Linked DNA regions of Crateriforma conspicua. The protein of the gene in region 1 interacts with the protein of each later gene in a pairwise test. Links are inferred from orthologs where the notes say so. Each region holds a gene or a part of one and is shown on either strand. Other genes may lie near its edges. The genes, in order: priA and Mal65_RS18410.

What was found.
Region 2: the proteins of priA (region 1) and Mal65_RS18410 interact in binary tests that used the Escherichia coli proteins (3 or more experiments, as listed by UniProt). The link is inferred for Crateriforma conspicua from one-to-one orthologs.

What each region holds. Positions count from the first base shown.
Region 1 is NZ_CP036319.1:6,174,092-6,189,564, forward strand. The notes cover bases 7,410-10,477. They hold priA (replication restart helicase PriA), read left to right. Parts: upstream 7,410-7,804; coding sequence 7,805-10,150; downstream 10,151-10,477. Other genes in these bases: nadD (nicotinate (nicotinamide) nucleotide adenylyltransferase), read right to left, coding at 7,410-7,567; Mal65_RS22640 (c-type cytochrome), read right to left, coding at 10,219-10,477. Also shown: Mal65_RS22600 (cob(I)yrinic acid a,c-diamide adenosyltransferase), read right to left, coding at 139-687; Mal65_RS22605 (bis(5'-nucleosyl)-tetraphosphatase), read left to right, coding at 895-1,341; Mal65_RS22610 (transglutaminase domain-containing protein), read right to left, coding at 1,349-3,145; Mal65_RS22615 (hypothetical protein), read left to right, coding at 3,657-4,367; Mal65_RS22620 (NADPH-dependent FMN reductase), read left to right, coding at 4,477-5,028; Mal65_RS22625 (calcineurin-like phosphoesterase C-terminal domain-containing protein), read left to right, coding at 5,225-6,832; more of nadD, read right to left, coding at 6,947-7,409; more of Mal65_RS22640, read right to left, coding at 10,478-12,063; Mal65_RS22645 (HzsA-related protein), read right to left, coding at 12,078-14,516; Mal65_RS22650 (hypothetical protein), read left to right, coding at 14,795-15,473.
Region 2 is NZ_CP036319.1:5,029,048-5,044,293, reverse strand. Bases 12,406-15,246 are described here. They hold Mal65_RS18410 (single-stranded DNA-binding protein), read right to left. Parts: upstream 14,155-15,246; coding sequence 13,657-14,154; downstream 12,406-13,656. Other genes in these bases: pth (aminoacyl-tRNA hydrolase), read right to left, coding at 14,717-15,246; rpsF (30S ribosomal protein S6), read right to left, coding at 14,213-14,635; rplI (50S ribosomal protein L9), read right to left, coding at 13,053-13,580. In the rest of the region: Mal65_RS18460 (sulfatase/phosphatase domain-containing protein), read right to left, coding at 1-1,936; Mal65_RS18455 (bifunctional acetate--CoA ligase family protein/GNAT family N-acetyltransferase), read left to right, coding at 2,154-4,916; Mal65_RS18450 (histone deacetylase family protein), read right to left, coding at 4,961-5,917; Mal65_RS18445 (ZIP family metal transporter), read left to right, coding at 6,123-7,214; Mal65_RS18440 (Gfo/Idh/MocA family protein), read right to left, coding at 7,255-8,451; Mal65_RS18430 (tetratricopeptide repeat protein), read right to left, coding at 8,825-9,163; ppdK (pyruvate, phosphate dikinase), read right to left, coding at 9,456-12,095. UniProt on the Escherichia coli protein: Plays an important role in DNA replication, recombination and repair. Binds to ssDNA and to an array of partner proteins to recruit them to their sites of action during DNA metabolism. Acts as a sliding platform that migrates on DNA via reptation.

The DNA.
Region 1 (15,473 bases):
TCGTCCGAACGAGGGTCCCAATTTCGGTTTGCATTGTACAACGTCAAGGGCTTGGGAACAGCCGGGCGACACCGATGTGAAAGCCGTGGCGGACCATCGCCACAATGGCGGTCGCAGAGCGAAAATGGGGGCCTTTCGCTAGGGTTTTCGCCAGGGCTGATCACCCTGCCCCGTCCGATGGTTGGCCGCCCTTGCCTGGACGAACAGGAAATCGCTGAGCCGGTTCAAATAGATCACCAAGTCTTCCGATATCGCATCGCCGACGTGGCGACGCAGCGAAACGACCCGGCGCTCGGCTCGGCGGCAAACCCCGCGTGCGATGTGCAACCGGGTGGACGCCTCATCACCGGCCGGCAGGATAAACGACTTCAAATCGGGCAGTGACCGCTCGGCATCGTCGATCCAAAATTCCAACCGTTCGATGTGATCGGATCCGATCACCCGCAAGCCGTGCTTGTCCGGATCGGGTGTCGCCAATTCCGCGCCCAATGAAAACAATTCACTTTGGACCTGTTCGACCTGGCCGTCGATCGCATCGGGCAATCCCGCCGACCGCGACCATCCCAAAACGGCGTTCAGTTCATCGACGGTTCCGTAAGCTTCGATCCGGACATCGTCCTTTTCAACACGAGGCCCACCGAACAATCCCGTACTGCCACCGTCACCGCTTCGGGTATAGATTTTCACTTGAGCCGGGCTTTCGCTTGTTCGTGGGTGATTCGTGTCGACTTGACTCGCCTCGGGCAAGGGGCCAAGCCTGTTTGTATCGATTGCTTTGTAGACGTTCGCACCAAGACGACAAGTCCCCCAAACGCCTGGCCGTGGGATTCCAACGCGGGTCATCTTGGCGTGTCTCGTTTCCGTTTCACATCTGTTCGGATCGCTTGAACCCGTATGACAAAACACATCGCTGACGACGGCAAGGTTTACGCGGCGGGGGTGCTGTTGGTTACCGGTGATCCGGTCAGCGAGTTCCTGTTGATGCGACACCCGAATCGCTGGGATTTACCCAAAGGGCATCGCGATCCGGGCGAAGACGATTTGCAGACCGCCAAGCGGGAAATGGAAGAAGAGATCGGTGTTTCCCCGGACCTTGTGCGATGGGACCCGGACTTTCGTTTTCAAATCCGCTATCCCGTCCAGTACAAGAAATGGGCCGGACAATCGTTTGAGAAAGTGGTGACCTACTTCTTAGGGCACATCGATCATAAGCCCGAAATCAAACTGACCGAACACGAAGGATTCCGATGGTGGACCTGGGCGCCGCCACACGAAATACAAACGCAAACGATCGACCCATTGCTGCAAAGCGTTGCGCAGTTCTGGGGTGATTCCCGTTAGCCACCGGTCACTGACTTAGCGGTAACAATAGTTCTGGGTTCAGATCATCGTCCTCCGCCACAGGTTCTTCTTCCTTCTTCAGGGAAAACCCTTGGACACGAATTTTTGTGTTCTGCATCCATTGAAAGATCGGGACGAACACATCGCGATCGATCGGCTTGGTCGTGTCCAACATCTTCAGCACGATACGATCGGCCGGAGCTTCGCGTCCGGTCACCGGGTCCAATGAAATCCAGCTGCCATCGGCCAACGCCAACGTCCAGACGGTGAATGCCAACTTGGATTGGTCTCCCGGCACATAGACCAACCCGAGTGCCAACCGCGACGGCAGTTTGCGTTCACGCAAAAGAGCGGCCAGCAAGACCGACGACTCCATCGCACCGCCCTGGGACGCCAGCAAAACATCCGACGCGCGGGTGAACTGTCCCGCGTAGGTGGACTGCTGAACCAAAGTGTGAACCGTGCGATTCAGTTCCACCGCCATTTCTCGCTCGGTCAGGTCCAACCCTTTCAACGCAACGCGTCCCAGTTCTCGAACGTTGGATGCGTTGAAGTTCAACAAGGACGTCGGGCGAGTGTCACCGGGGCCGGATTCGGTCTCGTACGGCTCGAATCCCTGACTGATCTTTTCACGTTGGCGGCTGATCAACAGACGAATCCGCCCATCCTTCATGCGATTGAAGTATTGATCCGGTGCGGGTTCCAGGACCGTCGGTTGGTCCGGATTTTCGCGGATCGGCGTGATCACAAACGCCACTCGGGACGCCCGCTCGGGGGCATCGATCTTTTTGCCTTCGACCGCCGCCCATGCCGGGGGCGTCATCGCCAAGTTGTCAGTGTCCAGTTGGGCTCCCGGGCCGTCCGCCGGTTCCAACAAGTCGGGCAATTCTTCTTCGTTCACGCGGTATGACAACAATCGAAGCGCAGGTGTGAACGTCCGCTGGATCTGGCCTTCATCGTCGACCCACAAAACCAGTTCATTACTGGTCTGTCCGCCGGTGTTCACTTCTTCGATGACTTCCAACAACATTCGCGTGGTACCGTCGTGCCAGGGCACGGATGTCTTGGAAATGGCGCTCAGATTCACCGTGGCCAGTTCATTGGTGATCGGCAGGATGTGTTTGATCTTTCGTGTTTCCCCCGGCTGCATGGGGCTGGACTGCAGCGACTGAATCACCGCCATCGCCCCCCGCACACTGTCTTCCCATGGAGCGTTTTGCGTGATCCGGCGTTGACCGCGAAACGTTTCAATCGACAGCTGATCATTTTCGACCACGCCGATCGATTGTGTTTCGGCGGGGCCCACGCGCAATTGACTCCAAAACGAACGCAGTTCCCCCTCGACCGACTCACGCGTCACCTGGCTTAGTGATTGAATAAAGGATGCATTTCCGCGATCAAACCGGATCACGTCGCGGACATCAAACCACAGCGAATTGGAACGGGTCTCGGTCCGCATCAGTTCCAACGCCGGCGCGGCAGGTACATCGATCAGAAAGTCGTCGCGTCGCTGGCCACCCATGCGGGCAGAAATGTGGCTGTACCCGACCGGTCGCTGATCCATCACGTAGTAAAACCAGGCATCCCAGTCATCGTTCCACACCGTGGTGGGAACCTCGAACGTCTCTTCGTCGCTGGGCACGGTCGGCCGAGCCGCGGGTTTCTTATCCACGATCGGTCGTTCCGGCAAATCGCATCCCACGCACAGCCCGAGTGCCAATATCACCCCCAGTCCGTGCGTCAGCGGCAAAGCCCACGCGGCCTGTCGGATCGCGTGCGGCGAATCTGCGATGGGATCGATCATGTTGGGTCCTAACCGTGCCAGTAAGAAGCAATGGGGGATCGAAGAAAAGACTTGATTCAATGATGTCGCGTGAACATTCGGTCCATCCGATCGCACCATTGGAACACGCCCAACGCCCATCGGAAAACCGCCGGGCCGGTCGGGCCAATGACCTGCCCAAGGGCAACAAGCAACGCCGGGTGCCCCCACCAGTCTATCCCGATTACCCGATTTGTCCCTCCGCCGCTGGACCATTCGATGTCGCCGTCGGCCACGGGAGGGCGATCTTTCGTCGGCTATCGCAATCAGCGCGGTCGTATCAACTCTTCCGCCTTTGACGCTTGGGGTGACCTTCGGTTCCCAGATTTGCCGTTCGGCGGTTCACTTCGGCACGCTTGCGGGCGGATCGGGGCCTAGCGTTGGGTGTACAGGGTCGTCGGTGCGGTCGATCAAGTTTCGCACACGCACGGCATCCGAGGCGACCAAGACGGGGTCGTCATTATCCAAGGGCTAACGCCACAGAGTTTCAATCATGGGCTTCCTGAAACGCATCCTTCGAACCAACGCCAGCGACGCCACCGGCAAAGCATCGGGAAGCTTTGAATCGTTAAGCGACGAAGAACTGCAAGTCCACATGGGCATCCGGACCTACGATGCGTTCGAATTGACCGACGCGATCCGACCGTCCTACGACGTGCAAATCAAGCCAAGGCAAGGCTTCCGCTACGACGAATACGTCGACGAAGCCAGCAAGACACGGACCCCGGTGATCATGGCTTCGGCCACACGCGGCAGCCTGATGGAACTGTTCCTGGAGCTGATCGAACCACTCGGCGCGGTGGTCGACGTCGCGTTGGAATCCAGCCATCACGCCCGCGGCCGCGACGAAGATCTGTACCGCGAACACATTGATGTCCCGGTGCTCAACAGCATCCTGTGGGAATTCGAAGACCTGTTGCTCAATGACGGCTGCACCGGGATCGCGGTGATCAACCCGGCCAAGAAACAGGAAGTCCAATTGGATGAACACAAACTGTTGATCGCCTACGGCGAACCACTGGACGACTTTCGGCAAGTGCTGATCCAAGGCGACGTGTACCCCGATGAAAAACTGAAATTCATCACCGAGGCGGAACACGTCCACAGCAGCAGCGAAGCCTACCTGAACCGATTCACCATGCTGAAGAACCGCCTGGGGATGGATTCCGAAACGAGTTTGGATGCGGAATCCTGGGGCGTTTGAATCCTCTCGAAAAAAGCAATCACGTCGGGAAAGCCATCACCGACGGCCTTCCCCCTGGACGTAAGGTCCGAAACAATCATTGGCGATTCACGACGCCAAGGATTCGTTCATGTTGCTTGTTCTCAGCTCCAGCCTGCACCCGACCAGCCGCAGCCGCATTTTGGCCAAGGCGACGCATCAACGCCTGGTCCAACAAGGCCGCCAGTGTCACTTCTTTGACCTGGCCGAAACCCCACTGCCTCCCTGCGACGGCGCCACCGCCTATGGGCACGAGAACGTGGCCGATCTGGCCCAACGGATTCGCGACGCCGAAGCCGTTCTGATCGCGTCGCCGGTCTACAACTATGACGTCAACGCGGCCATCAAGAACGCGGTGGAATTGACCGGCAAAGCTTGGACCGGCAAGGTCGTTGGACTGATGCTGGCCGCCGGCGGTGCCGGCAGTTACATGTCAGCGATGGGGCTGGCGAATAGCCTGATGTTGGATTTTCGCTGTCTGATCGTGCCGCGTTTCATCTATGCGACCGGCGAAAGTTTCGAAGGCAACTCCCTGGCCGACGACAGCATTTCTGACCGTGTCGACCTGCTGATCCGCGAAACGCTGACGATCTCCGACGCCCTGCTGGCTCAGCCCTCCGATGAAGCCTCTGACGACACCTAGGCCCCACGACGGAGGTGAGCCACAGGAAATCTTCATCGGTCCTTTACGGATCCAGCGGCGATCATTCTGAAACCAACGAGTACAGTTCTGTCTTTAAAGGAAACTCGGTCGCCCGCCTTGTCCAGATTTAAAACTTCCCAGTGGCGGTGCGGCCGATGCTTCGTAGTCCGAACCATGCACCCGCCTGAGGCCCCTCGTGAACATTCGGTTCCCTCGCACTCGGTTTTGCGTTGCAGTCGCGATTGTCGCGATCTGTGGCGAGAACCTGACCGCCCACCAGCACGATTCGCATCACGCCCTGGCTAACGGCCAAACCGCCGTCGGCATTGTTTTCGAAGACATCAATGCGAACGGCGTTCGCGATGAAGACGAACCCGGACTGGCAAACATCAAGGTCAGCAACGGAAAGCACATCGTCAAAACCGACCAGCAAGGAAAGTACAGCTTGCCGGTCACCGACGACACGATTCTGTTCGTCATCAAACCTCGCAACTGGATGACACCGGTCGATTCCGACAATCTGCCTCAGTTCTATTACATCCACAAACCGAACGGATCACCCAAGGACTTTCAATATCCCGGCGTCGAACCAACCGGTCCGCTGCCCGAATCCGTCGACTTTCCTTTGACGCGTCGCAACGAACCAGACCAATTCAAAGCTCTGTTGTTCGGTGACACCCAACCACGCAACATCAAGGAAGTCGAATACATGGCGCACGATGTGATCGAACAGATCATTGCCGAAGATGGTCACGGCGCTTCGTTCGGTGTCACGCTAGGCGACATTGTGTTTGATGACCTGTCGGTGATGCCACCGTTGAATCAAGCCATCGCGCTGATCGGTATCCCCTGGTACAACGTGATCGGCAATCACGACATCAACTACGACGCACCGAACGATCGGCTAAGCGATGAAACGTTCGAAAGTCATTACGGCCCGAATTATTACTCCTTTGACCACGGCCCGACGCATTTCTTGGTTTTGGATGACGTGACCTGGGTCGCCAAACACGACGGTCAGCGGGCCCACTATCACGGTGGATTGGGTGAAGATCAATTGACCTTCATCCGCAACGATTTGGCCATGATCCCGGAAGACCAATTGGTCGTGCTGATGATGCACATCCCGCTGCAAAACGTCGACGATCGCCAAGATCTTTATCGACTGATCGAAAAACGCCCCGCCACGGTGTCAATCTCCGCTCACACCCACTACATGGAACACGTGCTGATCGGTGACGAAGACGGCTGGCAAGGCCCCAAGCCTCATCACCACATCATCAACGTCACGGTGTGTGGCAGTTGGTGGCGTGGCCAACCTGATGAACGTGGAATCCCGCACGCCACGATGAGCGACGGTGCCCCCAACGGCTATTCCATCATGTCGTTCGACGGCCAAAATTATTCGTTGGAATTTCGTGCGGCCAGTCGTCCCGCCGAACACCAAATGAACATCTACCTGCCCGAACAGGCCGCGTCATCGGATCTGGCAACCACCGTTGCGATCGCCAACGTGTTCGCCGCCGATGCGAACACCCAGTGCCAAATTCGTGTGAACGATGCTGACTGGTCGGACATGGACGCGATCCGCATCGAAGACCCGGCGTACGTTCGTGCCAAACAGGTTGAAGAAGCGTTGCCCGAGCGAACGTGGATCGACCTTCCCAAACCACACGCAACGCCGCACATGTTCCGTGGCATGCTGCCGACACATTTGCCGGCCGGCACGCACCGCATCGAAGTCAAAGCGGTCTTTGCCGATGGCCGTGAAATCATCGATCACCGGATCATGCGGGTCGAATAACTAGCTTCCAGCATTGGTTCCCACCGGTGATCGCTACACCGGTGCGATGCTGCTGTGATTGAAAGCCTGAATCTATCCGTTGACCTGACCGAAGTATCGCAATGGTCGCGGATCTCAGGTCTCCGCGGACCGCATGTACAACGATTCGGTTCTGATCAACACTTCGACCGCGTGGGGCACACGAAACCGGATGCTTTTTCCGTCGGCTATCCGCTGGCGAATCTCGCTGCTGGAAACTTCAATTCGCGGGACTTCGACAAGACTGCCTTTCAGTCGCCCCACGACCGAAGCCCCCAACGCCTGCTCCAGCCCCCCAAAGTCGATCGGCGGCTCGCCACCGCGATGAAACACCGACAGATCGGCCAGGGACAAGATGTCTTGCAGTCGACGCCACTTTGGCAAGGTGGGGACCAAATCGCTGCCGACGATCAACACGAGATCATCGTTGGGAAACTCTTCCTTCAGCTCCGACAACGTGTCGACGGTATAGCTGACGTCACCCCGGCGAATTTCGCGATCGTCGACGACGTGTTGGCTGGCGCCGCCCAATGCCAACCGCAGCATGGCCACGCGGGTCTCATCCGCGGCCGCCTGCCGATCCTGTTTCAGTGGAGACTTCGCCGTCGGGATCCATCTCAATTGGTCCAACCCCAGCGTTTCGATCGCTGATTCGGCGATCCACAAATGCCCCAAATGCACCGGATCGAACGATCCCCCAAAAACGCCAATACGCATGATGAAATGTCACTCTCGTTTATCGGTCCGGGCAACAACGCCCAACTTTCGACCGTGAATCATCCCCAAGTCGGGGAACCCAACGCATCGGCATGTCCAAGATCGCCCCGCGGGTGACCAAACGTGTCAACGACGTCGGCAAAATGCCAGCCAACGACACTTTCGAAGGGATGCATTATGTTGACAGATGCCTGCAATCACGCCCCCCACGACACGAGTCCGCCGTCGGGCAACGCCATGACGCACGATTTTGACCACGATCCGCCCCACCGCAACCGCGGGGATGACGCGTCGCGTCAGGTGGATCTGTTCGATAAATCGCCGCCGCCCTGGGAATTGGTCGCAGCCGAAGAAACCGCAATCGCCCGCGTTGTCTTCAGCCAGTCGCCGCACGGTCCCTATGACTACGCGATTCCCGATGCAATACGGTCACACATCCAACCCGGGTCGCGAGTCCGTGTCCCGCTGGGGCGACGACGGGGCGGCACGATGGGCTGGTGCATTCATGTCGACATGGCTGGCAAAAGCCGCCACAAACTGCGTGAAATCAGTGAACTGCTGGACGAGGAACCTCTGTGCGATCCGGCTTTGGTTCGACTGGTCCTTTGGATCGCCCACTACTACCAGGCTCCCGCGGGACAAGTCTTCGATACGCTGATCCCTTCCAGTGTCCGAAGCAGCGCCGGCACGAAACAAAAGACGTATTTCCGGGCCGACCCCAAGGATTTGACTGAAGAAATTGTGGCGGGCCTGTCGCCCAAACAACAAGCCGTCGCCCGAATGCTGCTGGCCGCAAACGCCCCCATGACGGCGGCCCAGATCAGCATCCAAGTCGGTTGCACCGAAGACCCGATTCGGCGTCTACATAAAAAGGGACTGCTGTCCAGCGAACGCCGACGTGAACAAAACAGCGGCATGACCACCCGCTGGCAAATCAACGACGGGGAAGCGGAAAAAACACACCACCTGACCGACTCGCAATCGGACGCATTGAAACAGATCAATCAAGCCGTTGAATCGGAGAAAACCAAAGTCATGCTGCTGCATGGTGTGACCGGCAGTGGAAAAACCGAAGTCTACATCCGTGCGATCGAACACTTGGTGAAATTTGGCCGCGGCGCGATCGTGTTGGTGCCCGAAATCAGTCTGACTCCGCAAACACGAGGACGTTTCGAAAGACGCTTCGATAGCGTTGCGGTGTTGCACAGCCAGATGACGCCCGCCGAACGCCATTTCCAGTGGCAGCGTATTCGCAGCGGCGAAGTTCAAGTCGTCATCGGCCCACGCAGCGCCGTGTTCGCCCCACTGCCCAAACTGGGGCTGATCATCATCGATGAAGAACACGACGGGTCGTTCAAACAAGACACCCAGCCACGATACCACGCTCGAAAGGTGGCCATCGCTCGTGCGAATTCGCTGGGCATTCCCGTGCTGTTGGGATCCGCCACGCCGTCGCTGGAATCTTGGCATGCCACACGAACCGGCCACGCCGAACGTCTATCGCTGCCGGATCGAGTGCGTGACCGGGCCATGCCCGATGTTCAATTGGTCGACATGCGCATCAAAGACGATCGAACCGTGGGTGCGATCAGCCGCCCGCTTCACCAGGCGGTTCAAGAAACAATCCATGAAAATGGCCAATGCATTTTGCTGCTAAATCGGCGAGGGTTCGCGACCACCATCCAGTGCCCATCGTGCGGTCATGTGGTCGCGTGCCCGGATTGCGACATGCCACTGACGCACCATCGCGACGGCGGCAAAGCGATGTGCCACTACTGTGACTTTTGCATCGCGACGCCCCCATGGTGCCCGGCATGCCGATTCGACGGTATCCGATACGGAGGCCTGGGCACACAAAAACTGGAAGTCGAAGTCAAAGCACGGTTCCCCAACGCCAATGTCGCGCGGATGGACAGTGACACCATGCGGCGACCGGGCAGCCACCAAAAGGTGCTCTCGGCGTTTCGATCAGGAAAGATCGACATCCTGTTGGGAACACAAATGATCGCCAAAGGCTTGGACTTTCCCAATGTTTTGCTGGTGGGCGTGATCAACGCTGACAGTGCCCTGCACTTCCCCGACTTTCGCGCCGCCGAACGGACGTTCCAACTGGTCACCCAAGTCGCCGGACGAACCGGCCGTGGTGACCGCGGTGGTCGCGTGATCGTGCAAACCTATTCACCGGAACATCCCGCCATCCAAGCGGCATCGCGACACGATTACATCGGGTTTACCGAAGACGAACTGGTCAATCGAAAAAAGTACAACTACCCGCCATGGGGTAGCGTCGCCCGGATCATCATCCGTGGCACCGAAGAAGAAACCACTGAACGTATCGCGGAAGAATTGGTGGGACGCATCGAAGCAACGCGGGACTTGCTGAAACACGAAATTCGCATCCTGGGCCCTGCCCCGCCCCCGATCGCCCGTCTGCGCGGCAAGTTTCGTTTCCACGCTCTGCTGCAGTGCCCGGAATCTGGCCCGCTGGGTGAAACCATTCGGCGTGCTTGCCAGGATTTCCGTATCCCCGAAAAGGATGACGTTCAGTACGTGGTGGACATCGACCCGATGGACATGCTGTAGCCAAACTGGCTCCTTCGCTGCCACGCGTTCGTGCCCGCATCGGATCCCCAAGCGACTTTCCCACCTGATTACAACGACAGAACGTACGCGACCAGATCGTTGACCTGTTCGTCGCTCAGTTCGGACGTTCGTCCGTGACGATCGTTTTCATTGAATTTCACGAAGACGTCTTTGATGGTGGCCGCACGTCCGTCGTGCAGATACGGCGCGGTACGCCACACTTCCACCAGCGACGGCGTGTCAAACCGCTTTCCACGTTCCCGGCTTAAACCAGTGCCCACGTCATAGGCATTGCCTTCGGTGAAATTCGGTCCAGCGTGACAGTGGATGCAGCCCGACGTCGCGAATACCTCGCGGCCTCGCTCGGCCGCTTCGCTCAGTTCGCCATCGATGCGGTGGGGGCTGGGCAGCGGACGCAGGCTTTTCAAATACTCGTCGATCGCCGACGCATCCGCCTCCGGACGCACGGCGAATTGAATGTGCCGAATCCCAGCTCGCACGGCGGCCTCTGCATTCGCACGAACGCCCAACGCCATGGCCGGAGGTGTCTGATGCGATAGCAACAACGATTTGGTGTTCTTCGGATTGCCAATCCCATCGTTCAGCAAGTCCCAGTTCAATCCATCCACCCGCCCATCACTGGGATGGCAACTGGAGCAACTTTGCCAAGTCTGAAAACACAGGGAAGCATCATGGAAATACATCTCGCCTCGACGCTGCGGCGTCATTTCCACATCATCGCCAAGCTTCAATCGGTCGACTTGCTTCGGATTCGTTCTCGATAAATCAACGAAAACGATTTCGTCCGTAAAAAACATGGCGACCGCCACGGTATGACCAAAGATGACTAGCGACCGCGCGCCATTGCCTTCCACGTCGATGCGTTGCCGAGCCCCCACCAAGAATGCCAAATCGTTGGGAACGTTCTTCGCTTGATTCGACACCTCGGTCACCTTTCGTCCGGCCGCCGCATCGTTCAACTTGCGATGCAAATCGGCGCGATCGATCACGCTGATTTCTTGCGTGCCCGCATGGGCAACACAAAGTCGATTGCCGCCCCCATCAACCGCAACGCCCCAAGGATTGGCAGCCCCACGATCGATTTCATCCAGCAAAACCGTATTGACCACTCGCTGATCCGGAACATCGATCACTGTCACCGCGTTGGTGTTCATCCAACCGCGTTCCAATTGAGTGGTCGGCAACCGATACCTGGCCAAAACGTGCGTCACGTACGCGAACCGGCCATCGGCATCCACACAAACATCCCGTAGCGAATTGGATCCGTTGGGCAGCTCCAGCGTGACCGTGTGCAGCGAATCGAGGTCGATCAATACCACCTTTGCCGCCAAGTATTGACCGTCGGCGGTGCCATCGGGCAATTCGTGTGCAACGACCAACGCCCGGCCATTGGGTGTCATCACCGCGGCACAGGGCTCGCGTGATACCGCCACACGATCGATCACCCTGCCGTCCAACCCCATCACGACGATGCTGGATCGATAGCGGTCGGCGACGTAGATCCGTTTCCGCTTTGCATCGACCACGGGAGCAACCGGCGCATGCAAATCCTGTTGGACCGAACGAACCTCTGACGAATCGACATCCACCTCCAGCACCACCCCGTCAGCGGCACCCGCGGTCACCAACAAACGATTGGAATCCAGCATCGCCACCCCGGTTGGATTCTGCGGCAAACGGATTCGCTTACGTAACACCCGACTTTCAGTATCAATGACCGAGAGCGCTCGTCCGGTCGTCTCACACACAAACAACCTCTGCTGGTCTTCCGACACTAGCAAATGCATCGGAGATTTGAATCCAGATTCACCGGCATCGGCCGACTCCGCCAAGCCAGATCGACATCCCCAGGCCAGCAATCCTAACCAGAATACGACGAGCAACTTTGGCATCCGACCGAACCTGTTCATGGCACCGTGACCTCGTGATCCACCGGGTGATACCAAAGCGATTCCCAATAGGCTCGATCCGTTTCGTACACATCAATAGCGTCGCGTCCGAGCTGAAATTCCGGAGGCAAAATACCGAACCGCTTCATTTCGCGAACATACGGGGCGGTTGGTTCGAAACCCGGCATGTCAAATCGCTTTCGCTTCTGCAAATCTTGATGCCCGGCGCGAATCATTGACAAAATCGCTTGATAATCGGGATCATGCTTGGACCGAAACACTGGCTTGCCACCACATCGGCCCTCGCCCCCCGCTTCCTTGACCAGCGGTGCACGCAACACCAAAGACTTCTCGGGGTGCGTCAGATTGAAAACGATGTGACGTGTTCTCCCCAAATTCGGCTCGTCCCACGTCGGACGCCAAAACGAGATCTGGGAATTGTCGGAAAGATCCTTCGGAATCTTCTCGTGACAGGAAACGCATCGTCGCCGGATCGCAGCAGCGGCCAAAATCGTCTCCGGCCACTCTCGACCCGTGTGATGCACCTGTTTGTTTTCTTGATAGCCACCAATCATGCCGCTGGCTAACGCCGCGTAGGTTCCCGGATAGGGTGCCCCCGTCTCAATCCAGTACTTTACGATCTTTCGTTCCGTCTCGGTTGCGTTTACGCCGTAGTGTTCGCCTGACAACTTTTGCATCAACGGACTGACCGCGGCACCGATGGAATAGGGTGACAGATTGCTTTTCGCTTCATTGCGTCCGTCAACGAACTGCTTCAAATACGTCAGCATGTAATAGCTGTGCGAATACACCGGCCCATGGTCTCCCGTCAGCATCACACCACCTTCGCGACGTTCGGTGCAGTGGCAAGTGACGCAATGTCGATCCAAGATGGGCTGGATGTCACGCGGAAAATCAAAAACGTCGGGAACACCTTCGATGGGTTGGATCTGACTTGGCGGCCGGCCGATGGCCAGATAGTCCTGAGTGGTGTCGATCATGTCGGGACTTTGTGTCCGATGCTCGTGGCATCCGACGCACCCGGTGGTCTCACCAGGCATCACGTTGGTGAACGACTGCATTCGCTTCACGGTGTCCCCATCCTCATCGACCGCGATAAAGAACAACGATCGCAACGCCGGCACTTCAAAGAATGCAGATCCGTCTGATTCGACCGGAACCGTTCCCAACAGTCTTTCCAGCGTAAAGGTTCCGCCATAGCTGATCGGTTCCATACCACCGGTGTAGTTGATCGGCTTTGGCAAGGATTCGACCACCAGCAGACGAGTGATCGGTTTCCCGCCCTTCTTCATCCGCCGTCCTTGCTTGACATCCGACAGAAACATTCGTCCTGTCGCTTGTCGTGCATTGACCCGCGATGGAATGACGGGCTCGCGTTGCCGCGGGACCAGGGGACGTGGTTCGTGAACCCAGACGGATTGCTCGGCGCGTTCGGCGTCCACTTGATACAGTTCACCCTGCTGGCCATCAGGGCTAATCCAAAGCAATTTGCTGGTTCGGGCACAAAGAATCAGGTCGGGCGTGACAGCATAGGGGTCGCGATAGTTGAAATCCTTCTCTGGCGTGATTCGAATCGCTGACGATTCTTGATCCGGCCCTTGTTTGGGACTGACGACGTACACCGCGCCGGCATGTTCCTTGCGTCCGTGGCCGGGCGAAAAGATAGACACGACGTTGTCCGTTCCCGGGATGGGCTTGGCATCGATCATCAACGTTGACGGGCTTTGATTTCCATAGAAAACCATCGCACCGGAACCATCGGGATTCATCGTCCAAAGATGATGATAGTCGACTTGCGATCGGTCGATGTATTCCCAACGCTGGTACAAGATACGACCATCATTCAATGGCCATGGTGTGTTGTCGTGTTCAATGTTGGCCGACAACTGGTGAATGTTTTGACCGTTTCGATCGCAAGCATACAAAACCGCGACGTGCGTCAGCCAGCAGTTCACCCATCGCTTGGCACGTGTGGAAACAAACACCAGCGAATCGTCTGGCATCCAGGTCGGTTCGATATCATCAAAGGGTCCATCGGTCAGCTGCCGAAGCCCCGTGCCATCGGTTTGAATCTCGTACAGATGATAGAAATCGCTATCGCCGGGGCGGTATGAAAACACGATCGTTTGACCGTCATAATGCACCACCGGATCGCGAACCGCCCCCTTTGGATCGTCTAACAAGACGGTGACTTTGCCTGTTGCGACATCCAATTTCGCCAAACGCCCGAAAGCCCCGTACGCTTTGCGATCACGGTCATCGGCATAGTATCCAAAATTGGCGTACCAATGCCCGTCATAGTTCAATGACCGTTCGGCAAACACGATTTGCGCGACATCGCCTGGCAACAAATCCTGTTCAATAGACGCAGCATCCAAAAAGCGGAAACTGCAAAACAAGATGCCGATCGCACAACAAGACTTAACGGTGGGCATAGCGGTCAATCCACGACCGGAGCATGTCGGCGAATTCGATCCGACGGTCCGTGACGGTTGGATTCTTTGGCGGGGGCGGGCATGGAGGACGATTCCACGTGTGATCCCAGTGTAGCAAACAGCGAACGGATCACTGCCAGATCAACGCGGTCAAATCGACGCACCACGGTGCAGGACGGCATGCACTTTCCGACCGTAAACTTCGCATGCCTAAAATATGGATGTCCAAGAGTATCCGTGCCTTCCCTCAATTCCCTCCCGCCTTCCGGCCGAACACCATGTCACGCATCCCCGCCCTTCTGATCGTCGGCGTTCTTGCGTTCAGCACCTCTGCAGACGCACAAACCGACCTGTGGAACCTGGCGCAAGAACATGCGGACACGCATCGTTTTTCGACACTCTTCACGGCACAGCAGGTCACGTCCGACTTGGCCAACGATGACGACATTGATCAAGCGATTCGTTGGTGCCGCGAAATGGGAATCACCAAGGTCTACCTGGAAACGTTTCGCACGCAGCACTGGGCGGACTCACAAACCATCGCCCACGCTCGAGACCGATTTCGCAAAGCCGGCTTTCTTGTCTCTGGCTGTGTCACCACCACGCGGGTCGGCAAGATTTCGACCGGATGGGATCTGATTTCCTGTTACACGGCCAAGGAAACGCAACAGCAGACTCGCCAGATCTTCGAGTTTACCGCAGGCCTGTTTGACGAAATCATGATCGATGACTTCTGGTTCACCGATTGCCAGTGTGAACAGTGTGAAAAAGCACGAGCGAATGGGCGCGTCGTTGTCGATGGAGAAACGTTTGATGTCGACGGTGACCAGTGGAGTGATTATCGACGCGAACTGATGCTTCAGGTTTCCAAAAACCTTGTCCTGAAACCGGCAAGAGAAGTCAATCCGAACGTTTCGGTGATCATCAAATACCCACAGTGGTACGACAATTTTCAAG
Region 2 (15,246 bases), 1.2 Mb from region 1 along the record:
GCAAATCTTCGATGATGGCCGTCACGCCCTGGGCGACCTGATCGGGCGACTGCATCAAGTGACCGGTGTTGTTGGTGCCGATCATGACAACGGCCACCTTCGGGTTCAACTTGTTGACCTTGCCTTTGTCCAAACGCCAAATCACGTGTTCGGTACGGTCGCCACTGATTCCCAAGTTGATCGGGCTTCGGTCACCGTAGAATTCCTGCCACACCTTTTTGCCGGCGCCCTCCCAACCTTGCGTGATTGAATCGCCGATGAAGGCAAGGTCCGCGTTGCCCTGGGATGCACGGCGTGTCTGCGATTGAAAGCGATCGGCCCACCATTTTTCGGTGCCGCGGGTCGCAGGAATGGTCGCCGTGTTCACGTCGTACAGAACACGCAAATCCCAGTACCGTTTTTGCATCGCCAGCAAAATCGATGCGTACTGCGGATCGTCATGCACGCTTTTTAGTTCCAGCGGATCCGTTTGCAGATCAAACAGATTCCATTGGCGAGTGCGGGCGAAGTACATCAACTTGTACCGATCCGTTCGGACGCCATCGTGAAGCGGCACGTTGTGCACTGCGGCATTTTCATAGTACGCGTAATAGATCGCGTCGCGCCAATCGGACGTCGCTTTGCCTTCGTTCTTCAGCATCGACACCATGCTGCGTCCTTGGATTTCATCGGGGACACCGGCGCCCGCGATTTCCAGGAACGTCGGCGCGTAATCGATGTTTTGGATCAACGCTTTGGATTCGACGCCGCTTTTGACCTTACCGGGCCAGCGAATAATGAAAGGCATCTGCAGCGATTCTTCGAACATCCAACGCTTGTCATACCAGCCGTGTTCGCCCAAGTAGAAACCTTGGTCGGAGCTGTAGATCACGATGGTGTTTTCGGCCAAGCCGGAATCATCCAAGTAATTTAGCAGCTGACCGACGCTGTCATCGACCGCTTGAACACATCGCAGGTAGTCTTTGATGTAGCGTTGATATTTCCACCGAACGATGTCTTGCTCGGACATCGAACCGTCACGGATCGACTTGATCAGAGCTTCGTTTTCCGGGCCATAGGCGGCGTCCCAGGCGGCTTTTTGCTGGTCCGTCATTCGCTGATATTCGCGATTGATGATGCCGGATGCAAAGTGTTCGGGGAACTGGTTTTCGCCCTGGAACTTCATGTCGTGCTGCCAATACATGTGATCGGCGATCGACATTTCGTTTTCTTTCAGCAGTTCGCTTCGTCCCTGATAGTCATCGAAAAGGGTTTCCGGGACGGGAACGTCGGTGTCCTTGTACAGTGAAAAGTGACGTGGCGGTGGCGACCAATTTCGGTGCGGTGCTTTGTGTTGGCACATCATCAAGAACGGCTTGTCCTCGTCACGGTTCTTCAGCCAGTCCAGCGCCTGTTCGGTAATGATGTCGGTGACATAGCCTTCGTATTGCTTGCGGTCACCACCCATCTGCAGAAAGACCGGGTTGTAATAGTTGCCTTGTCCCGGCAAGACTTCCCAGTGATCGAACCCTGTCGGGTCGGTCCCCAGGTGCCACTTTCCGATTAGTGCGGTTTGATAGCCGACATCCTGCAACAACTTGGGAAACGTCACTTGGCTGCCGTCAAAACGGTTGCCGTTGCGTCGGAATCCGTTGATGTGACTGTGCTTGCCGGTCAGGATGCAGGCTCGGGACGGTCCACAAATCGAATTGGCGCAGAACGAATTGCGAAACAACATGCCGTCGCTGGCAATGCGATCCAGATGGGGCGTTTGGTTGATTTTCGAACCGTAAGCGCCAATGGCCTGCGTCGCGTGGTCGTCGGAAAACACAAACAAGATGTTTGGCCGCTTTGCGGTGTCGTCGTTCGCTGTGGCCAGACGATGGCCGAAGGCGGTGGCGGTCAGCAGGGCCAAAATGGCGGCGGTTCTCAGCGCCGGCGGTGTGCCGAGTCTCATGATCAGGTTGGGCTCCCAAGATTCGAAGGAAGGGTTTCAGGCGGGGTGGGAAAGCCAACAGGATAACGGTTGGGACAGCGGGCGGAGGCGACCGGCGGACCAAAGCGTCGCGGTTACAAGGAACTGTCAGAACCTTGCCGCGTTCCAGATCGGCGATTCGTTAGACTTGACGTATTGATGCCCCCGCTTGATTGGACGACGCCCGACGGATTGCGAGATGCCGTTTCGACCTTTGCGCAAGATCTTTTCGCCTAAAAGTGTGGCTGTGATTGGCGCCAGTTCGCGTGTCGGCAGTGTCGGGGAACGAGTGATCGCCAACCTGATCAGTACCGATTTTTCAGGCCCCGTTGTCCCAATCAATCCGGCCCACGATGCAGTCCATGGGCTGAATTGTGTTTCTCGTATCAGTGACGTGCCACACGCCGTTGATCTGGCGGTGCTGTGCACCCCCGCCGATGCGACGCCCGACGTGGTGGATCAGTGTGGCAAGGCCGGCGTGGGCGGATTGATCTGTCTAAGCGATGGCTTTCGAGAGATTGGTCCGATAGGGCGCGGGCGCGAAGACGAACTGAAGACCGTTTTGGCCAAGTATCCGCGGATGCGGATGATCGGTCCGAATTGTCTTGGCGTGATTCGCCCACCGGTCGGATTGAATGCCAGCTTTGCGACCGATGTGGTGCAAAAGGGGAACGTGGCGTTTCTTTCACAGTCGGCCGCCTTTTGTGCATCGATTCTGGATCGCGCCGCCAGCGAAGGAATCGGCTTTTCCTGCGTCGTGTCGGTCGGCAACATGGTGAACGTGACGATGGCTGATTTGATCGACCATCTGGCGTTTGATCCGCACACCGATGCGATCGTGATTTACTTGCAATCGCTGGCCGACGCACGGCGTTTCATGTCGGCCGCGCGGGCCTTCACTCGGTACAAGCCGATCATCGCATGCAAAGCGGGGCGGTACCATCAATCTGCGATCGCTGCGGCATCTCACACCGGTGCCATGGTGGGAATCGATGCGGTGTATGACGCCGCGTTTGCACGCGCGGGCATTGTGCGTGTCGATCAGGCGGAAGACTTGTGGGGCTGTGCGGAATTGTTGACCCGTTACCCGAATCGATGTGGTTCACGCTTGGGAATTTTGACCAACGCCGGGGGCCCGGGGGTGATGGCCGTGGATGCATTGATGCGATGTCGTGGGCAACTTGCAAAGTTGGATCCGCAACGCCGCAATGCGATGGACGAACTTTTTCCCAGCGGTTGGTCGCGTGACAATCCCGCCGTTGTTTTTGGCGACACCGATCCGGTCCACTACAGCGAAGCGGCCGACGTGATGCTGGCCGATCACGGCGTGGACGCTTTGTTGGCGATCCTGGTTCCGCAACCGCTGACCGATCCGGATCAAACCGCGCGGCGAATTGCGGATGTTGCCAAAGCACACCGGAAGCCTTTGATCGCATGTTGGATGGGCGGGTCGCGAGCGGCGTCCGGGGCGAAGTGGCTTCATGACCACGACATCGCGGTGTATTCCAGTCCCGAAAAAGCGGTCACCGCATTTGGGCATTTGGTGCACTACGGACGCCGATACGATCTGTTGTATGAAACGCCCAAAGCCGCACCGCCGGTGGTGGTCAGTGATGATCGGACGGTGGACGATTTGTTGGGCGGTGAAGGCGATGCCGCGGAAAAACAATCATCACAAGTTTGGTCGGAACTGCGTAGCAAGCGTCTGCTGGCGGCTTATGGGATCGATGTCACGATGCCGCAAGTCGTGCGATCCGCTAACGAAGCAATTGCCGTCGCCGATGCGATGGGGTATCCCGTCGCCGTGAAAGTCTACGCACCCGAATTGACTCACAAGACCGACGTCGGTGGTGTCGTGCTGAATGTCAGCAACGCCGAACAGGTGGCCGAAGCCTACCAGACGATCCATCAACGATCGGCACAGGCACGACCCGACATCCAGGTTCGCGGGGTCACGGTCCAGCCGATGTTGGTCGATCCGCTGGGCCGGGAACTGATCGTGGGGGCCAAACGCGATCCGGTGTTCGGCGCGGTACTGATGGTCGGCGCCGGCGGGATCGACGCGGAACTGTTTCAAGATTCGGCGGTCGAATTGCCGCCGCTTAGCGAATCGCTGTCACGGCGACTGTTGGAACAATTGCAATGTCGTCCGATGTTGGATGCGTACCGTGGGCGTCCGCCGATCGACATGGATGCTCTGCAGGATGCATTGATACGCATCAGCCACATGGTGGCCCAGCATCCCGAAGTGATCGAACTGGACATCAACCCGTTGGTGGTGACGCCCACACGAACCATCGCGTTGGATGCGACAGTCCTGGTCGATCACGATTGGAAGCCGATTGCGCCTGGCGATTTTCCACATTTGGCGATCCGTCCTTATCCCGATCGCTGGATTCGTGCGGATCGTCTGAGTGATGGCACCGAAGTGACGTTGCGTCCGATTCGGCCCGAAGACGAAGAAGCTTGGACACGGATGTTGGCGACATGTTCACAGGAAACGATTCGGTTGAGGTTCCGATACCTGTTCAAGCAAGTCGAACACGAAATGGCGGCACGTTATTGCTTCATCGATTACGACCGCGAACTCGCGCTTGTGGCGGAATACCATCCGCCGGCGCAGTCCGATGATCCGGCCATCGCCGGCAGTGAGTCTTGTTTGATCGGCGTCGGACGTTTGGTCGCCGATGCGGAAAATCATGAAGCCGAATTTGCCGTGATGGTTCACGACCGGTGGCAGGGAAGACGCCTGGGGTCCATCCTGACCGACCGCTGTCTGGAGATTGCAAAGCAACGGGGGCTGCAAAAAATCGTCGCTGAAACCGCCACGGAAAATCGTGCAATGCGGACCATCTTTCAAAACCGCGGCTTTCAATGCCGGCGGATCATTGGCGATGACACCTTGATCTTTACGCTGGACATGTCCGATGCGAATGCGGACGCAGAATCAAAGCAAGCGTAACAACCACGGGATGAACCGACGCGTCTGAACGGACGGCCAACGTCCTACGTACCGCGTCGATGTTCATCATCCATGAACGTCTCCAAATACAACGTCACACTGTCGGACAACGCCGTCGGGTCGTATCCGCCTTCGAGCACGCTGATGACCTTGCCCTCGCAATGAGTGTGAGCCAAATCTAGTATGGTTTCGGCGATCGTCTGGTAGTCGTCGGTTTCCCAGCCGAGCGAACCAACCGGATCATTGCGATGGCTGTCAAAGCCCGCGCTGACGATGATCAATTCAGGCGGATGTCGGCTTGCAAAGGCCTGCAGCTTGGCGGCAAAGGTTTCCATTTGCGTTTGCCGAGGTGTTCCAAACTTCACCGGCGCGTTGCATGTGGTTCCCAAGGCGGGGCCGGTTCCCGTTTCATCCTCACGTCCGGTGTGTGGATAAAACGGGCTTCGGTGCATTGAAAAAAACGCAATTTGCTCGTCTTCGTAAAACAGGTCTTGGGTCCCGTTGCCATGGTGCACGTCGAAATCAACGATCATCACTCGATTCATTTGATGCTGCTTCGTCGCCTGACGTGCCGCAACGGCGACGTGATTGATCAAACAGAATCCCATCGCTCGATCGGCCAGCGCGTGATGACCGGGAGGTCGGCTTAAGCACATGGCCGTTTTGGCGTCACCGGCGATCAATCGATCGACCGCGTCACAGACGGCGCCCGACGCCTTCAAGGCGGCGACCAACGACTGGTCGCTCATGATGGTGTCTTCGTCCAACCATCCGCCCCCGGCGTCCTGGGTTTGGGACAATCGATTCAGGTATTCCGCCGTGTGAACACGTTCGACTTGCAGCCGGCTTGCCGGTTCCCAGCCGGGCCGATCGCACAACGAATCCAGCCCGACAAAGTGCAGATGCCGAACCACGGTTTGCAAGCGTTCGGCGGATTCCGGATGACGTCCCGTGCGATGTTGCATGTAAACGGGATCGTAGTACAGCAGCGTCATCGTCATGATGCTCGGTCAAAGAAACGATTTCGGGCCCATGGATGCAACCTAACACGTTTGACGCTGCTTTGCCCGGCGATGGCGGACCTGGGGGGGCTGACATGCCAGGACGATCATTGCTTGCTGCCGCGGGGCGATTGTCGCGGTGTCCTATAGGCAACCAATTTGCGATCTTTTAGTGTGGGCGTTTCCTGTCGCTACCTGGACCGCCATGCCCGCTTTGCCGCTGCTGATTGCCTACTGTGTCGTGATCGTCTTTGCATCGTTGATCGGTGGACGGTTGTCTGCGATTTTGCGCATGACGCATCTGCGAACCCAGTTGCTGATGAGCGGTGTGGGGGGATTGATGCTGGGGATCGCGCTGCTGGCGATGCTGCCACATGCGACCGAGATGTTGGTGTCGGCATCACGCGCGTGCACCGGTGCGTTGACCGGCTTGATCGCGATGTTCCTGATGATCCGGCTGTTCCACACCCACGATCATGGCGGTCCGGTTTCGTCGCCCCATCACGAGGGTGGACACGACCATAGCCATGCCCACGGACACGACCATTGGGATGATCCGGGCACCGGACACGATCACGATTTGACCGACAGGCACGATTTGACCGACAGGCACGATTTGACCGACAGGCACGATTTGACCGACAGGCATGATGCGATCGACAGGCATGATGCGATCGACAGGCATGATGCGATCGACAGGCATGATGCGATCGACAGGGCGGCCGCCGATCCGCCATCACGTCCGCCTGGGACTTTGGAAGACGGGCGTAAACTCGGTTGGTTCGGCATGTTCTTCGGCTTGACGCTTCACACGCTGATCGACGGCGTGGCTTTGGCCAGCAGCGTGATGGCGGACCATGCCGGCGACGCATGGTTGGGGTTGGCCGGACTGGGAACTTTTTCGGCGGTGGCACTGCACAAGCCGCTGGACGCCTTCGCAATCCTATCGGTGATGCAGCGACAGCATTGGTCGCCGCGGGCCCAGACGGTCGCCAATCTCGTCTTTTCCACCGCTTGTCCGTTTGGTGCTTTGGCCTTTTTTGTTGGTACGTCTGCCCTGCAGTCACAGACCGAACTGTTGGGGTGGGGGCTGGCCGTATCAGCGGGCTTTTTTATCGGAATCGCCCTGGCCGACCTGTTGCCCGAGGTGGCATTCCATGACCACGACAAAGGCAAGCTGACCGCCGCATTGTTGATCGGTGTTGGGATCGCGGTGGGCATTGAGAATCTTCCCGGGCACCAACACACCCAAAACGATTCATCGCGACCCGCAGTCAACGCGGAAGCGAATTCCTGATGATTTGCCCGACGCGTGACTTGATCCATCGGTGATGGAGTCAGTCCAGATTGATCGTCGTGCCGGTGTCCAGACTTCGGCGCCCCGCCTGCAAGATCGCGGTCACATTGATTGTGTCTTTTGCCGTGGCCAGTCGCCCGTGAAAGTCGTCCGGTGTCGCCCGCCCCCGGCGAATTTCAATTGCGGCCTGCACGAACGCCTCTATGCTGCGATACCCGTACCCGGTTTGTCCGGCGAATCGGCCCTGGGCATCGGGCGTGTACTTCATGAACAGCGGATTGACCGATTGAAAACCTCGCCCGTCGGTCGCAACGCTATAGCCGCGATGGGCCTGGTCAACGGTCACCTCGCCTTGATGCCCCATGTAAAAGAATCGTTGCTGGGAATGCACATCCGATTTTGGTGCGATCCAGGAAGATGTGAAGACCGCCGTGCCCGTTGCCGTGCCGTCGTTCATTGCCCAGTCAACGGTCAGCGTGATCGTGTCTTCGGTGTCGATTCCTCGCCCCTTGGCATATCCCGTTGCCGCCGATGCGTGAACCGAAACGGGGGTGGCCATCGATCCGATCGACCAGTTCAAAAAATCGATGTGATGCGCATTCAAGTAGTAACTGATGTCGCTTGATTGACCCGCCCAAGACCGAAACGTGTCTAGCTGAGATTTGGGTTGGCTCATGTAGGCATGAAAGAACCCGAATGATCCGAGATTTCGAATGCGATCTCGTGCGTCGGCATAGATCGGATCCCAGCGTTTGTGGACTTCCATCGCCACCAAAACCTCCGCGTCGTTGGCGGCCCTGATCAGTTGCTGGTGCTGGTCGACGGTCAGGACGATCGGCTTGGCGATCAAGACATGGCAACCGTGCCGGATCGCATCCATCGCAATGGCAAAGTGTGTGTCGTCCGGGGTGAACACGGTGACGACATCCCCAGGATCCAGAGCTTCGATCGCCCGCTGGTACGCGGTTGGATCGCGGTCGACATCATCGGCCGGAAAACACAGTGCGGTCACATCTAGGTCGGCATAGGTGTCACCGATCACGCGTTGCAAATGATCGCGGATGCCCGGCATTTTTCGGCCGTTGGTGCCTGCCATCAAAACTTGTTCGACGATGCCACGGCGTCGCAGGTCGAATACCGTCAGTGCGACGACACCAGCGGATTTGTCGGAATCGGAAGCTTGATCGTGGACATATCCGGTCGTGTATTCGCCGGTGCCCACCATAAGGACCTTCATGGGGTGATGACCCGCTGGATTGAAGACGCGGTTCACTCGCGGCCAACGCCCGCATCATACCGGTGGCCACCATTGATTCGCTGTGGAAGCGTCGTGACCTAGGGATGGATCAGCGAGCGATCGTCCAGAAACGGCCGCCACCGAAAAATCGCACCGCGGCGAACCGGTGTGGGACTTACGGGCAAAGACGGCCGAAAGTCAAAAGAGGGTGACTGAGGGGATTCGAACCCCCGACATTCGGAACCACAATCCGACGCTCTAACCAACTGAGCTACAGTCACCGTGAAGAAAGCATGTGGCCGTTTCGCGATAAGTTATCGACGCGGCCGATCTTGGTCAATGACATTCTGGCGACCGGGCGGTCGCCGGCTTTCTACTGCTGCATTTGCAGCGTTTGTGCACGGGCCATCGCGTCTTCGGCCTTGCGAATGAATTCCTGGTCCTGCGTTCCCGCCCACGCACGCTGGTACGTCACGCTGAGCGCGGTGAAGTTGAACGATTCGTTGGGCTCCAGTTCGCATGCTTTTTCACCGTGCTGAACGGCTTCGGCGTGCTGTCCGGTCTTGGTGTAGACCCGCGCCAGGGCCAAGTGTGCCAGGACGAACGAATCGTCTTGCGCGACGATCTCTTCCAAGCCCTTGATGGCTTCCTCGAATTTCTCTTCGTCGATCAGTTTTTCGACGTCGTTGTACTGGGCGTGAATATCGGACATGGCTGAAAACCGTTTTCGCAATGGACGCGGTGGTGGTGAAGGATCGGTGGTTCGGGACGACCGACCGCTGAAAGCATCGCAACGACCGAATCCTGTCAATGGTCGGGGCTGCAAGGCTAACCGGGCTTGGATGCGGATGGGATCTACGACCAAACCGTTGGAATAAAATTCTAGGGCCGGTTCGTCATGGCGACGACCGGCCCTAGAGATTCAGCTTTTATGTTTGCCCCGACTCGCCCGTCGCCGGAACGACGACGTCAGAGGTTTCGGGGCCAGACGCAACCCGATGGAATTAACCCAGGGCAGCTTGTGCGGCAGCCAAGCGTGCGATCGGCACACGGAAGGGGCTGCAGCTGACGTAGTCCAGACCGACTTCGTGACAGAAGCGGACCGACTGTGGGTCGCCGCCGTGTTCGCCACAGATGCCGACCTTCAGATTCTTCTTGATGCTGCGGCCCTTTTCGACGCCCATCGACACCAATTGGCCGACGCCGGTTTGGTCGATTGATTGGAAGGGGTCGATCTGCAGAATCTTGTTTTCGATGTATTCCGGCAGGAACCCACCGACGTCGTCACGGCTGTAGCCGAACGTCATCTGGGTCAAGTCGTTGGTACCGAAGCTGAAGAAGTCGGCGTACTCGGCAACTTCATCGGCGGTCAACGCGGCACGCGGAATTTCGATCATCGTGCCAATCTTGATGTCCAACTTCCCGTCAAACTTCTTGGCGGCCTTGGTGGCTTCGATCGTTTCTTCGACCTTTTCACGCAGGATGCGAAGTTCGGCCGATGTACCGACCAACGGAATCATGATTTCCGGGTGAGCATCGATCTTCTTCTTAGCGCTGTTGATCGCGGCTTCGACGATCGCTTGGACCTGCATTTCCAGAATCTCTGGATAGGTCACGCTCAGACGGCAACCACGGTGGCCGAGCATCGGGTTGGATTCGTGCAGGGCTTCGGCACGCTTCTTGATTTCGGCGGGCTTGACGCCCAATTCCGACGCCATTTCCTTTTGTGCCGAGTTGTCGTGCGGCAGGAATTCGTGAAGCGGCGGATCCAACAAACGGACGGTCACCGGCAGCCCCTTCATGGCTTTGAAGATGCCTTCGAAGTCTTTGCGTTGGAACGGCAGCAACTTCTTCAACGCCGCGCGGCGATCATCTTCGGTTTCCGCCAGGATCATCGCACGCATGTGAATGATGCGATCGGCTTCGAAGAACATGTGTTCGGTACGGCACAGCCCGATGCCTTCGGCACCGAAGTCGCGGGCACGCTTGCTGTCGGCAGGCGAATCCGCATTGGTGCGAATGTTCAACGTGCGGTACTTGTCGGCCCAGGTCATCAGCTTGGCGAAATCGCCGGCCAGTTTTGGCTCTTGCGTTTCGACTTCACCAGCCATCACTTCACCGGTCGCCCCGTCCAGGCTGATGGTGTCCTTGTCGGTCAATGTGCGACCGTTGACGGTGATCTTCTTGGCCTTTTCGTTGATGTGAATGTCACCGGCACCGGCGACACAGCACTTGCCCCAACCTCGTGCGACGACTGCAGCATGGCTGGTCGCACCACCGGTGCTGGTCAAGATACCGACGGCGGCCGACATACCTTCGACGTCTTCGGGGCTGGTTTCGCGACGGACCAGAATGACATTTTCGCCGGCTTCAAATCGGCTGCGGGCTTCTTCGGCGGTGAACGCCAGCTTGCCGACAGCAGCACCCGGCGACGCGTTCAGGCCACGACAAAGGACGTCGGCGGCGTTGCGGGCGGTGGGCTTGAAGCTGGGCAGCAGGCAGTGAGTCAGGTCGGATGCCGGGACGCGGCGGACCGCTTCCTTTTCATCGATCAGGCCTTCTTTGACCATGTCGCATGCGATCTTTACCGCGGCGATCCCGTTCCGCTTGCCGGTTCGGGTTTGCAGCATGAACAGCTTGCCCTTCTCGATCGTGAATTCGATGTCCTGCATGTCGGTGTAATGGTCCTCAAGCGTCTTCTTGATTTCCATCAGTTCCTTGTGAGCCTTGCGGTCCCACTTGCCCATTTCCGACACGGGTTGCGGCGTGCGGATACCGGCCACGACGTCTTCACCTTGGGCGTTGACCAAGAATTCGCCGTAGAACTTGTTCTGTCCCGTGTTCGGGTCGCGGGTGAAACCGACACCGGTTCCGGAATCATCACCCATGTTGCCGTACACCATCGCTTGGACGTTGACGGCGGTACCGATCAGGTTGGCGATTTCCGTGTTGCCCTTGGCGGCTTCGATTCGGCGATAGCTGATCGCGCGGTCGGCGTTCCAAGAACCGAAAACGGCTTCGATTGCCAATTGCAGTTGGGTGATGGGGTCCTGCGGGAATTCTTCGCCACAGCCCTTCTTGTAAACGGCTTTGTAGGCGTCACACAGTTCCTTCAAGCCCTCGGCCGGAACCTCGGTGTCTTCGGTGACCTTGTACTTCTTCTTGATTTTGGTGAAGGCTTCTTCGAACGCTTCGTGTTCGATGCCCATGACGACGTCGCCGTACATGTTGATCAGTCGGCGATAGGCGTCGTAAGCGAAACGTTCGTTCTTGGTCGCTTTGGCCAAGCCTTCGGTTGCGACATCGTTCAGACCCAAGTTCAGGATGGTGTTCATCATCCCGGGCATCGACACAGCGGCACCGCTGCGGACGCTGACCAGCAACGGGTTGGAATCATCGCCGAAGGACTTCTTCAGTTCCTTTTCCAGCAGTTCGACGGCCTTGTGGACATCATCCATCAAGCCGTTTGGCAACTTCTTGCCGGCTTTGTAATAAGCGTCACAGACTTCGGTGGTGATCGTGAATCCGGGAGGAACGGGCAGACCGATCGACGTCATTTCCGCCAGGTTCTTGCCCTTGCCGCCCAACACGGCCTTGGTCGCCTTTTTGCCTTCGGTCTTGGTTTTGCCGAAGTAGTACACCATCTTGTCGGATGCCGCGGCGCTGCTACGCCGTGCGGTTGCGCGTCTTTGGGAGGCTGCTTTTTTGGCCATGTTTGTTCTCTGGGGAACGGTCGTTAAAAAAAGTCGAGGGTTAGGGAGATGCCCGTGTAAAACGTCATGTTTTGGCGGGCAATTTATTTGTGTCTTGCAATACGGTCAATGAGACAGCTGGTCCAGAACGTGCGGATGCGACCAACGAGCGCGTCAAGGGGAACCAGAGACCGGTTGCCGATCACCCGTCAAACGTCTTGCCGGCCAGCGTTCTGGTCGTCCGGCCGTCACGGCGGTCCTTCGTCTTGAGGCCCGAATTCGCCAAATCACGAAACTGTCATGCGACGGGGCCGTTGGCGTTCAGATGCGGGGCGACGCTGAGCAAACACGCCGCGCCGCAAACCGGTGCCAGCGACGAAAGATCCACACCGTGCCCATTGCGATCGGCGGCGGTTGAAAGGCCGGCGACGTTCCGGCAACGATGGGCTGCATCACGCCGCCGCGATTTTTTCCTTGCGGCGGTCAACAAAGCCTGCCGCGAAGGAGGCCGGTCGGCGGGTCCGTCGCGGCGACAAGGCGTCCGAAATGGGGCTGACAGGAATCGAACCTGCACTTCCGAAGAAACTGGAACCTAAATCCAGCGCGTCTGCCAGTTCCGCCACAGCCCCGCAGTGTGGTGATTGTGTCCGGTTCACCTTTCGCGAACCTAGAACCGTCGAATCTAAATCACGATGAAGTGGTGGTCACTCCGATGCTGACGCGAATCAGATACGGAGGCGACCTTCACCAATCGTCCGCCCCAGCCGAATCGATCCGGTGAGGGCGGAGGACAATGCTTTCGCAAAGCGATCGGGGGAACGCCCTGCGTGTCGTTTTCCGACGCGTGTCTCGTCCGGGTGCATGTCCGGGTGCATGTCCGGGCAAACGAACACGGCCAACGGCTTGCGATCAGGCTTCGGCCGATTCGGCGGTGACCGTCGGGACGACCCAGACTTTCAGGCTGGCATCGACTTCGCTGTGCAAGTGGATCTTGACCGTGTACAGACCCAGTTCCTTCAGCGGACCTTCCAGGCGGATCTGGTCTTGCGCCAAAGTGAAGCCGGCTTCCTTCAGGGCGTCGACGATTTCGTGCGGACCAACGCTGCCGTACAGGTGACCTTCGTCGTTGGCATTGGCTTCGATCGTGATCGACTGCTTGCCCAGTTCGTCGGCCAAGTCTCGCCATTCCTTCAGCTTTTCCAGTTCGATCGCACGCAGCTTGTCGCGGTGCTTTTCCACCATTCGCTTGTGGTGGTCATTGGCGATGGTCGCCAGGCCTTGCGGCAGCAGGTAGTTCAGCGCGTAACCGCGTTTGACTTCGACGATGTCGCCCTGCTTGCCCAGGTGTTCGATGTTGTGGATCAGCAACAGTTGGATGCCGCCGTTTTCGCCCTTGGGCAGGCGTTTGAACGTTTGCTTGTGACGGGTCGCAGGCATGATCGTGATCTGTGATGGAAATGGTGAATGAATGAAATGTTTTGGTTCGATTCGTCGGCCTTGGGCGGCGAGTCGATCAGAACGGGATGTCGGCGTCTTCGTATCCGGCACCTTCGCCGGTCGGCTGGGCGTCGCCACGTCCGGGCGGCGGGCCGGAATCGTCGCGATGACTTTGCGGCGGAGGGCCGCCCTGGGACGCTTCGCCTTGTGCGGGACGACGACCGCCGCCACCGCCGCCGGATCCTTCACGTCCGCTGATCAACTGCATGCGTTCGCCGATGACCCGCAGTTTGTAATTCTTCTTGCCGTCCTTTTCCCACGAATCCAGTTTCAGGCGGCCTTCGATAAAGATCGGAGAGCCCTTGCTTAGGTATTCGCTGGCGACTTCCGCGGTCCGTCCCCACAGGGTGACGTCGACGAAAGTGGTTTCGTCGACCCATTCGCCTTCGGCATTTTTACGACGGTCGTTGACGGCGATACCGATGTCGGTCACGGCACGTCCCCCGGGCGTGTAACGCAAGTCAATGTCTCGCGTCAAGTTGCCCATCAAGACGACGCGATTGTAGCTGGCCATCGGCGAGGTCTCCTTGTTGTGGTTTGGGGGATGTGACGGTGAATCGCGGAACGACGAATCAGGCTTCTGCCGGGGCTTCGGCGGCGGCCGGGGCCGGGGCGTCGCCGGATTCCGAATCGCCCGCTTCATCCGAATCCGACCCAACGATGCGTTCGCCGCGAGCGTTGGCCAGGATCGGTTCCACCAAACGTGGATCCAAGCGGATGGTCAGATGGCGAACGACGGCGTCATCCAAGTGGAATCCGCGATCGGTCTTGGCGACCACGTCGCCTTCGCCGGAGAAGTACACCAACCAATAGGTGCCTTTTTGGTGCCCGTTGATCGGGTACGCCAGCTTTTGTTCCATCCACAGTCGGTTGACGTGAACTTCACCACCGGCCGCCGTGACAACTTCTTCCACACGTTTTGCGACGCCACCGGGGTCGCGTGCGTAGTGGTTGCTGTCCAGGATCAACAGGGTTTCGTAGGTGTTGTTGGCCACTTTTCGGGGTCTCTCGTAAAAAGTGATTCGATGCCGGGCGATTCGTCACCGGATCGTTTCGTTGTCTGTGCGGCTTTTCGGTCAATCAGCCTTCGCGTTGTATCGGCTCATCACCGCCGTCATGTCGTCCACTGCCCAGTCCATGACGGCCCGAGCGGCACGATCGATCGCCGGATCGATCAACGACTGTTCCTGCGAATCGAAGCGACCCAACACATAGTCAGGCGTTTGCCAACCGGGTGGTGGTCGGTCGATTCCAACCCGCAAGCGGGCAAATTCTTCGCCGCCCAACATCCGAATGATGTCGGCCAGCCCTTTTTGGCCACCCGCACTGCCGCGTGGTCGGATCCGCAATCGCCCGGTCGGCAGATTCAGATCGTCGCAGACGACCAGCAGGTCGGCGTCATCCAATTTGAAAAAATCTTTTGCCTTGCGGACGCTGCGGCCGCTGGCGTTCATGTAGGTGTGTGGCCAAAGCAGGACCAGTTTTTGTCCGCCGCTGTGGCCTTCGGTCATTTCGCCTTCGAACTTCGTCTTCGCCCCCGGCGCTGCCAGCAAGCCGGCCAGTTTGGACAAGACGTCGAATCCGACGTTGTGCCGTGTTCCCTGGT